One region of the Amycolatopsis sp. NPDC004169 genome, then DNA from elsewhere that is predicted to be linked to it. Evidence: riboswitches for the same ligand, from Rfam matches in the RefSeq annotation. Region 1 holds a riboswitch; each other region holds the start of a gene.

Region 1 (3,200 bases):
GGCTCGTCCGGTGGTTGAACTGCTGGGACCGGCCGAAATCCGCGGGCTGGCGGCCGAACTCGACGTGCGGCCGACCAAGAAGCTCGGGCAGAACTTCGTGCACGATCCCAACACCGTCCGGCGGATCGTCGAGCTCGCGAACGTCACCGAAGACGATCTCGTCCTCGAGGTCGGGCCCGGGCTCGGGTCGCTGACCCTGGGCCTGCTGGCCACCGGCGCGCGGGTCGTCGCCGTCGAGATCGATCCCAAGCTCGCCGAACGGCTGCCCAAGACCGTCGCCGAACGCGGGCCCGAGGCCGCGGACCGGCTGACCGTCGTCGGGGCCGACGCCCTGCGCGTCACCCGCGCGGAGCTGGGTGAGCCGACCGCGCTCGTCGCCAACCTGCCCTACAACGTCGCCGTGCCCGTCGTCCTGCACCTGCTGGCCGAGGTGCCGTCGCTGCGCTCCGGGCTCGTCATGGTGCAGACCGAGGTCGCGGACCGGATGGCCGCCGGCCCCGGCAGCCGGATCTACGGCGTCCCGAGCGTCAAGCTCGCCTGGTACGGCTCCGCACGCAAGGTCGCCGCCGTGCCACGCTCGGTGTTCTGGCCGGTGCCGAACGTCGATTCCGCGCTCGTCGCCTTCGAACGTGCGGACTCGACCGCGTCCGCCGACCGGGACGTCCTCTTCGGCCTGGTGGACGCCGCCTTCTCACAACGCAGGAAGACGCTGCGGGCCGCGCTCGCGGGCTGGGCGGGCTCGGCCGAGCAGGCGGGCGAACTCCTCGCCGCCGCCGGGATCGATCCCAAAACCCGTGGTGAGCAGCTCGACGTGCACGACTTCGCCCGGATCGCCGCCGCGCGCTAGCCGTTCCACTGTGGAAGCGTGAAAATACGCCCTCTCCGCCCTTGATCCCGCGATCCGGACACCGCCAGTCGTGTGATCTGGGCCAACGGGCTTGCTTTCGATCCGTGGGATCGGTTTTACTCAGTACGTCCATCCCGAGCGACTGAGAGACCTGGCTCGCCGAAGTCGCAGCAACCACCCTCCGCAGGGCAGGTGCTACCGCCAGGACCGATGGAGGCCGTTTTCGATGAAGAGGGTAGCTCGCCCCCTGCTCCTGACCAGGCGTCGCGTAGTCGACGAAGGCCGCCGCTCCGTGACCGCATGTCGACGCTCCAACTGAGCTTGTCGTAGCCGGTCCACCTCTTCTTCACGCACCGTCCCAACCGGACGGAACTCGCTTGCGGCCGGGTGCTGCGCGCTGCCTGCACCCCGTTTTCTGGAGCCTTCGTGATCACCGTCGAAAACCTGTCCAAATCCTTTGCCACCAACGGAAACTCGGTCGTCGCCCTGCGGGACGTGAGCGTCGACGTCCAGGCCGGCTCGCTGTTCGGCGTGGTCGGCCCGGCCGGGTCCGGCAAGTCCGTCCTCGCCCGGTGCATCGCCCTGCAGGAGCGCCCCGACCGCGGCGTCGTCCGCCTCGACGGCCTCAACACCGGCACTCTCGACGGCCGCCGGCTCCGCGAAATCCGCCGTCAGCTCGGCGTCGTCTCGACGAAGCCGGAGCTGATCGCCGAGCGCACCATCGCCGGCAACATCGCTTCCCCGCTGGAGCAGCTCGGCGTCGACGGCCCGCAGCGCCGCAGCCGGGTCGGCTCGCTGCTCGACCTCGTCGGCCTGACCCAGCGCGCCGCGCAGCGCCCCGGCGAGCTGTCCGCCGGTCAGCTCCGCCGCGCCGCGGTCGCGAAGGCGCTGGCGGCGGCCCCCGCCGTGCTGCTCGCCGACGACCCGACCGCCGGCGTCGACCCGGAGGAGGCCGGCGCGGTGCTCGCCGTCCTCGACCGGGCCCGCTCCGAGCTCGGCACCACGGTCGTCGTCACGACGCCGGACGCCGGCGTGGTCCGCCGGGTCTGCGACGACGTCGCGGTGCTGGAGGACGGCACCGTCATCGAGCGCGGCTCGGTGCTCGACCTGATCTCGAACCCGGGCAGCCGCACAGCGCAGGCGCTGCTGCCGGCCATCGAGACGACCCGCTCGCAGGCGGCGCGCTACGACCGCTCGGCCGACGTCGTGCTGATCGGCTTCGCTTCGGTGGGCGCGCTGCTGCCCGAGGCCGCGGGCCGCTTCGACGTCGAGTTCGCCACCATCGGCGGCGGCCTGACCCGCATCGGCGACACGCCGGTCGGCCGGTTCCGCCTGGGTGTCCGCGGTGAGCGGGCCGATGCGGCGCTGGCCTGGGTCGCCGAGCGCGGTGGCCACGTCACGCACACCGCGCGTGGCCCGCAGGGTGTCGCGGCTGCCTGATCGTTGTCCCGGAACGCCCCGATGTGCACGTCGCATCGGGGCGTTTCCGCGGGCACGTAGGCTGGTCGGGTGCTCGCTGTAGTTCCGCCCCCAGTCACCGTCCGGGTCCCGGCCAAGGTCAACCTGCACCTTTCGGTCGACGACCTGCGGGAAGACGGTTACCACGAGCTGGTCACCGTGTTCCAGGCGCTGTCGCTGACCGACGAGGTGACCGTCGCGGTCACCGAAGAGCCCGGCATCGAGGTCTACGGCGAAGGGGAGGGCTCGGTGCCGACCGGCCCGGAAAACCTGGCCTGGCGGGCCGTCGAAGCGCTGGCCGCGCACGTCGGGCGCACCGGCGAGCCGAAGGTCAGGGTGGTGCTGCGCAAGGGCATCCCGGTGGCAGGCGGCATGGCGGGCGGCAGCGCCGACGCGGCGGCGACGCTGGTCGGGCTGGCTTCCCTGTGGAACCTCGACGTCACGCGCGACGAGCTGGCGGAGATCGCCGCCGGCCTGGGTAGCGACGTTCCGTTCGCGCTCTACGGCGGCACCGCGCTGGGCACCGGCCGCGGCGAGCAACTGGTCCCGGTGCTGTCGCGGCACACGTTCCACTGGGTGCTGGCCTTCGCCGCCGAAGGGCTGTCGACGCCGAAGGTGTTCGGCGAGCTGGACCGCCTGCGCGCGGCGGGCAACCCGCCCCGGATCGGCTCGCACACACCGGTGGTCGAGGCACTGGCCTCGGGCGACCCGCGTCAGTTGGCCCTGCTGCTGGGCAACGACCTCCAGGCGGCGGCGGTCTCGCTGCGGCCGGACCTGCGCCGCACGCTCCGGGCGGGGGTGAACGCGGGCGCGCTCGCGGGCACGGTGTCGGGTTCCGGCCCGACGTGCGCGTTCCTCTGCGAAGACGGGCAGTCGGCGGTGGAGGTCGCGGCCG
Region 2 (3,200 bases), on a different contig from region 1:
GACCAGGGCGAACGCCGCCGCCGTCAGCAGGACGAACCGGCTGCGCTCGTACGCGGCGAGCAGCAGCAGGCCGAGCGTGGCCAGGAGCGGGCCGCGCAGGCCGTCGCCGAGCCGGAACTGCCAGGACCCGACCAGGTCGAGCAGCGGGACGGCGAGCAGCGCGGCGATCGTGCCGAGGGCGAACCACCCCACCCGGCCCGGTCGCCGGGCGAACGCGTACCAGACGGCCGTGCCGAGGACCGCCACGCCGAGCGTGACCAGCCACACCGGCCCGGCCGGGAGGCTGCTGTCCCCGACGTGGAAGTCCAGCGGCCACTGCAGTGCGCGGCTGTACTCGGTCGCACCGGGTGGGACCGCCGGTGACAGGAGGAGGTTCGCGGACTCGCTTTCGGCCGGGCTCCGGCGCCACAGCAGCTGCACGGTGACCGCGCCGATCTGCGCGAAACCCAGCAGTGCCAGCGGAAACCAGTAACGCGGCCCTCTCCCCATCGGCCCAGGCTAGCGCTCAGCAGAACGGCGGCAGCTCCCGCGGGTCGCCCACCGGGGCCCAGCGGCCGTCCACCTTCGCGTACTCCCAGCGGGCCCCGCGGGCGACGATCTGCCGCAGTGCCAGCAGCACGCGGTCGACGTGTTCCTCGGTGCTGCCGAGGCCGAGGCTGACGCGGACCGCCTGCTGCCCGTCGCCGCCGGTGACGGCGATCAGCCGCTTGGCCGCGATGTGGGCGCAGAAGGCGCCGTCGCGGACGCCGATGCCGTACTCGGCGGACAGCACCGCGGCGAGCCAGCCCGGGTCGAAGCCGTCGACGACGAAGCTGACCGTGCCGACCCGGTCGACCGGCGCGTCGAACAGCCGCAGCTCGGCGCAGCCGGGGATGCTCTCGAGCCCCTTGCGCAGCCGGGTGAGCAGGGCCTGCTCGTGCTCGACGACGGCGTCCCAGTTCGCGCTGAGCGTCTCGCACGCGACGCCGAGGGCGTACACGCCGACGGTGTTGGGCGAACCGGCTTCGTGGCGCTCCGGCCCGCTGTTCCAGACGACGGCGTCCTCGGTGACGAGCTTGGTCGCGCCGCCGCCGGCGAGGTACGGGCGGGCCGCGCGCAGCCAGTCCGCGCGGCCGATCAGGGCACCGGCGCCGAAGGGCGCGTACAGCTTGTGGCCGGACAGGGCGACGTAGTCGACGTCCAGTTCCTTGAGCGAGATCCGGCGGTGCGGGGCCAACTGGGCGGCGTCGAGGGCGACCCGGGCGCCGTGTTTCCGCGCCACGGCGGCGATTTCCGCCACCGGGAGCAGCTCGCCGGTCACGTTGGAGGCGCCGGTGACGACGACCAGCCGCGGTCCCTGCGGAGCGCCGGCCAGCGCCTCGTCCACAGCGGACACCGCGGCGAGGCGGGTGCGCGGGGTGGGGATCCGCCGGACGTTCGGCCCGTGCCAGGGCAGCAGCGCGGCGTGGTGCTCGGTGTCGAAGACGACCACCGTGGTGTGCCGCGGCAGGCTGCGGGCGAGCAGGTTGAAGGAGTCGGTGGTGTTGCGGGTGAAGACGACGGTGTCGGTCCGCCGCGCGTCGACGAAGCGGCGCAGGACGTCACGGGTGCGCTCGTAGAGCTTGGTGGAGACCTGCGAGGCGAAGCCGGCGCCGCGGTGGACACTGGCGTACCAGGGCAGGAACTCGTCGACCTTCGCGCGGACGGCGTCGAGACAGGGTGCGCTCGCGGCGTGGTCGAGGTTGGCGTAACCGATGTCGCCGCCGGTCACCAGCGGCACCCGCAGCGACGCCCCGGCGACGGTGGGGATGGCGGGGGCTTCGCGGGTTTCGGGCTGGGTGCGGTCGATGGCGAGAGTCATCGGGGTGCCTCCTCGGCGATCCGGGGGACCCCGGCGAGGGGCCCGCGCTTGCCCGTCGCACGGCGCGACCGGCCCGGTCTTCACCCGGGGCACCCCACCGCGGTAGGAGGGTTGCCGGCCAGCAAGCCGGGGCTTCGCGCTGGCACTCATGACCTGAGCCCGAAGGTACCGAGAACGCGCCGGGCCGCCAACCCCCGCCTCACATTCTGAGACGGCGGTCACAGAGCGTGCTCAGCGGCCGGACTCGCCCTTCCAGCGCGCGAGGCGGCCGGCCCGGTCCACCGCGCGCAGCCGGCGTTCGACCGCGTCCCGGACCGCGCTCGTGGTGACGACCAGCAGCTGGTCGTTCTCCTGCAGCCGGCTGGTCTTCTGCGGCGTGAACCCGGCGCCGTCGCGGACGACCAGGCTGATCGTCGCCCCGACCGGCAGCCGCAGCTCGGACAGGTACACGCCGTGCATCTTGGACCCCACCTGGATGCGGACCTGCAGGAGTTCGGCGCCCAGCTCGTCCAGCGGCGCGGAGTCGACCTCGATCTCGTGCGCCTCGGACTTCTTCGCCAGCCCGAGCCGGTGCGCGAGCGGGCCGAGCGTCGCCCCCTGCACCAGCGTCAGCACGATGACCAGCACGAACACCGCGTCGACCAGCCGCTGCGCGCCCGGCAGGCCGCGCGAGAGCGGGATCATGGCGAGCACGATCGGCACCGCGCCGCGCAGCCCGGCCCACGACAGGAACACCTGTTCCCGCCACGGCAGCCGGAACGGCAGCATCGACAGCACGACCGAGAGCGGCCGCGCCAGCAGCAGCACGACGGCGCCCGCGACCAGGCCCGGAACGACCGCGTCGAGCAGCCTCTCCGGCGAGGCGAACAGCCCCAGCAGCACGAACAGCCCGATCTGCGCCAGCCAGCCCAGTCCCTCGGCGAACGACAGCGTGTCCGACCGGTGCGGCAGCCGCGAATTGCCGAGCACCAGCGCGGCGACGTAGGTGGCGAGCAGGCCGGACGCGTGCAGCAGCTGGCCCGAGGAGTACGCCACGACGCACACCGCGACCGTGGCCAGCGGGTAGAGACCGGTCGCCGGCAGCGCGGCCCGGCGCAGCGCGAGCCCGCCGAGCCAGCCGAAGGCCAGGCCGATGACCAGGCCCGCGGTCAGCTCGTAGACCACCAGCAGCGGCAGCGTCCAGTCCACAGTGGTGCCTTCGGCCAGCACCACGACGGCGATGTAGGCCGGCGCGTCGTTGATGCCCGACTCGAGTTCGAGCGCGCCGGTGAGCCGTTTGCCGATGCCCGCCGTGCGCAGCACCGAGAACACCGCAGCCGCGTCGGTCGAGGCGAGCACCGCGCCCCACAGCAGCGCCAGC
Region 3 (3,200 bases), on a different contig from region 1:
CTACGTCCCGGCCCGCGCGGACGGCCCCCAGGACGGCACGACGATCAACAACAGCTCGGTGGTGCTCCGGGCCGAGACACCGGCGGGTCACGTCCTGCTGACCGGTGACGTCGAACTGGCCGCGCAGGCCGACCTGCTGGCCGACATCGGCAATCTGAAAGCGGAGGTGCTGAAAGTACCCCACCACGGCAGTCGCTACTCGCTGCCATCGTTCCTCGCGGCGGTGGCTCCACGGGTGGCGATGGTCAGCGTGGGCGCGGGAAACACATACGGCCACCCGAGCAAGTCCACAATGGACACGCTGGTGGCGCTCGGCGCACGAGTCACCCGAACCGACCTGGACGGCGACACGGCGGTGATCACCGGAGCGGCAATAGTGCGCCGGGGCGAGCCGCGTGGGCCGCCCCGGCGGTGACAGCCCGCGGCGCGCCTGAGCCCCGGGGCGGGCCGAGGTGCCCGCCCCGGGCGGTGCTCAGTAGCCGAGGGCCTCGTTCACGGCCGCGGCCGACGGCGGCAGGGTTGCCTTGGGGCCGACGTGGTTCTCGATCGCGTCGAGGGTCTTGAGGCCGTCGCCGGTGATCAGGAGGACCGTCTCGGCGTCCGGGTCCAGCTTGCCCGTCTCGACCAGCTTCTTCGCCGTGGCGACGGTGACCCCGCCCGCGGTTTCGGTGAAGATGCCTTCGGTGCGGGCCAGCAGGCGGATGCCCTCGACGACCTCTTCGTCGGAGACGTCCTCGATCGCACCGCCGGTGCGGTTGACGATGTCGAGCACGTACGGCCCGTCGGCCGGGTTGCCGATCGCCAGCGAACGGGCGATCGTGTCCGGCTTCACCGGCTGGACCACGTCGTGGCCCTCGCGGAACGCGGCCGACACCGGCGAGCAGCCGGTCGCCTGCGCGCCGAACACCTTGTACGGGCTGGCTTCCACGAGACCGAGCTGGCCCAGCTCGCGGAAACCCTTGTCCACCTTGGTCAGCTGCGAACCGGAGGCGATCGGGACGACGATCTGCGGCGGGATGCGCCAGCCGAGCTGCTCGGCGACCTCGAAGGCCAGCGTCTTCGAGCCCTCCGAATAGTACGGCCGGACGTTCACGTTCACGAACGCCCACTTCGGGTGCTCACCGGCGAGCTCGGTGGCGAGGCGGTTGACGTCGTCGTAGTTGCCGTCGATGGCGAGGAGGTCGCCGTCGTACACCGCGGTGGTGAGGATCTTGGCGCGCTCGAGGGTCTTGGGGATCAGCACGACCGACCGCCAGCCGGCGCGGGCCGCTGCCGCGGCCGTCGCGTTGGCCAGGTTGCCGGTCGAGGGACACGCGAGCACCTCGAACCCGAACTCGCGGGCCGCGGCCAGCGCGACGGCGACCACGCGGTCCTTGAACGAGTGCGTCGGGTTGCCGGTGTCGTCCTTGACCCACACGCGCTTGAGGCCGAGTTCCTTGGCGAGGCGGTCGGCGCGCACCAGCCGCGTCGCGCCCGGCTCGGTGTTCGGGATCTCTTCGACGTTGGACGGAACGGGAAGGAGTTTCTTGTAGCGCCAGATGTTCTTGGGGCCGGCTTCGATGTCTTCGCGGCGGACGCGGCCGAAGTCGTAGGCGACCTCGAGCGGCGAGAAGTCCTCGGCGGAGACGAATTCCGGAGCGAGCGGCTGCCGGTGGCCCTCTTCCTTCGACACCAGCTCGACGGCCGGACCGAGATCCGGGGTCTTCGTGGTGGAGGTCGTGCCGAGGGTGGCGGTCATCGCGAGGTTCCTTTCCTCATCTGCCCCGCCGAAGCGGGCCGGAATTGGCACCGTGGTCGTCAGCTATCCCGCGATCGCGGGATGACAGGCTGTACGCCGGTTGCCGGGGCTTCGTCGGGCCGTTCCCTCTGCCCCTCTGGATGAGCGGTATTCGGTTGTCGGTGCCACGCGCCGGAGATCCGGGGCGGCTGCCTCGGCTACACCGTACGACATCGCGCTCGGCCCGTGCCACGGTGGCGGCCCGACATCACCGGAGCGGGCGCACAAGAGCGCAAGTGAGAGGATTTCGGGGTGACCGCGCAAGCCACCGCCCCGGCCCCGCTGCACCTGGTGCTGGGAGAGGAAGAACTGCTGATCGAGCGGGCCGTCCGCGAGACGCTCGCCGCCGCCCGCGCGACGGACGCGACCGCGGAGCTGACCCGGGTCCGGGTGTCCGATCTCACAGCGCCTGAGCTGGCCGAACTGGTCAGCCCGTCGCTGTTCAGCGAGGGCCGGGTGATCGTTCTCGAGTCGGCGCAGGACATCTCGCAGGAGCTGTCCGACGCCGTCGCGGCCTACCTGAAGGACCCGGCGGACGGGGTCGTGCTCGTCGTCGTGCACACGGGTGGCGGCCGCAGCAAGGCGGGCAAGTCACTCCCCGCGACGCTCAAGAAGGCCGGCGCCGAGATCACCGAGTGCCCGAAGCTGACCAAGCCGGCCGAGCGGGAGCAGTTCGTGCGCCACGAGGTCCGCCGGGTGGGCGGCAAGATCGACCCGGCCGGGGTCGCCGCCCTGCTCGACGCCGTGGGCTCCGACCTGCGGGAACTCTCGTCGGCGGCGACGCAGCTGGTGGCGGACACGGGCGGTGCTGTCGACGCCGATGCGGTCCGCCGCTACCACCGAGGCCGCGCGGACGTGACGGGGTTCGCGGTCGCGGAGAAGGCGGTCGGCGGCGACCGCGCGGCGGCGCTGGAGTCGCTGCGGTGGGCGATGCAGCTGGGTGTCCCGCACGTCCTGGTGGCCGACGCACTGGCCGACGCGGTCCGCACGATCGCCCGGGTCTCCGGCGCGGGCCGGGGCAACCCGAACCAGCTGGCGGGCGAGCTGGGGATGCCGCCGTGGAAGATCCGCAAGGCCCAGGGCCAGTCCCGCGGCTGGAACCCGGACGGCCTGGCCACGGCGATGCGCGTGGTCGCCCGGCTGAACGCCGAGGTCAAGGGCGTGGCGGCCGACCCGGGCTACGCGCTGGAACGAGCGGTCCTCGAGGTGGCGGCAGCCAAGGGCGACCGCTGATCGCTGCCCACCGGCACGAGCTACTCGCGGCCGCTGGCAGGGCCGCGCCGCCACAGGCGGTCGCTCTGGGCTATTCGCAGGGGCCTCACCGGCGCGAGCGGCTCGGTGGTCGCCAAGCTCGCGGCCGCTGTCTGCATCGCTCCGGGGTAGTTGCCGGCGCCGACCGCAGCCAGGCCCTGGCGCCGGGTCC

What was found. A riboswitch is a leader RNA that binds a small molecule or an ion and turns the genes downstream of it on or off. The one in region 1 is predicted to bind S-adenosylmethionine.
Region 2: another riboswitch for S-adenosylmethionine. It lies ahead of ABZX11_RS09795 (aminotransferase class V-fold PLP-dependent enzyme); the one in region 1 lies ahead of ABZX11_RS13460 (ATP-binding cassette domain-containing protein).
Region 3: another riboswitch for S-adenosylmethionine. It lies ahead of thrC (threonine synthase); the one in region 1 lies ahead of ABZX11_RS13460 (ATP-binding cassette domain-containing protein).

What each region holds. Positions count from the first base shown of each region.
Region 1 covers NZ_JBEXMD010000008.1:129,401-132,600, forward strand. Annotated here, with positions in the region: gene rsmA (16S rRNA (adenine(1518)-N(6)/adenine(1519)-N(6))-dimethyltransferase RsmA) at 11-847, shown strand; SAM riboswitch class I at 974-1,064, shown strand; gene ABZX11_RS13460 (ATP-binding cassette domain-containing protein) at 1,274-2,287, shown strand; gene ABZX11_RS13465 (4-(cytidine 5'-diphospho)-2-C-methyl-D-erythritol kinase) at 2,357-3,200, shown strand, end outside.
Region 2 covers NZ_JBEXMD010000006.1:1,526-4,725, reverse strand. Annotated here, with positions in the region: gene ABZX11_RS09800 (hypothetical protein) at 1-489, opposite strand, end outside; gene ABZX11_RS09795 (aminotransferase class V-fold PLP-dependent enzyme) at 506-1,840, opposite strand; SAM riboswitch class IV at 1,880-1,994, opposite strand; gene ABZX11_RS09790 (potassium/proton antiporter) at 2,072-3,200, opposite strand, start outside.
Region 3 covers NZ_JBEXMD010000013.1:159,510-162,709, forward strand. Annotated here, with positions in the region: gene ABZX11_RS19950 (ComEC/Rec2 family competence protein) at 1-415, shown strand, start outside; gene thrC (threonine synthase) at 473-1,738, opposite strand; SAM riboswitch class I at 1,752-1,885, opposite strand; gene holA (DNA polymerase III subunit delta) at 2,030-3,010, shown strand.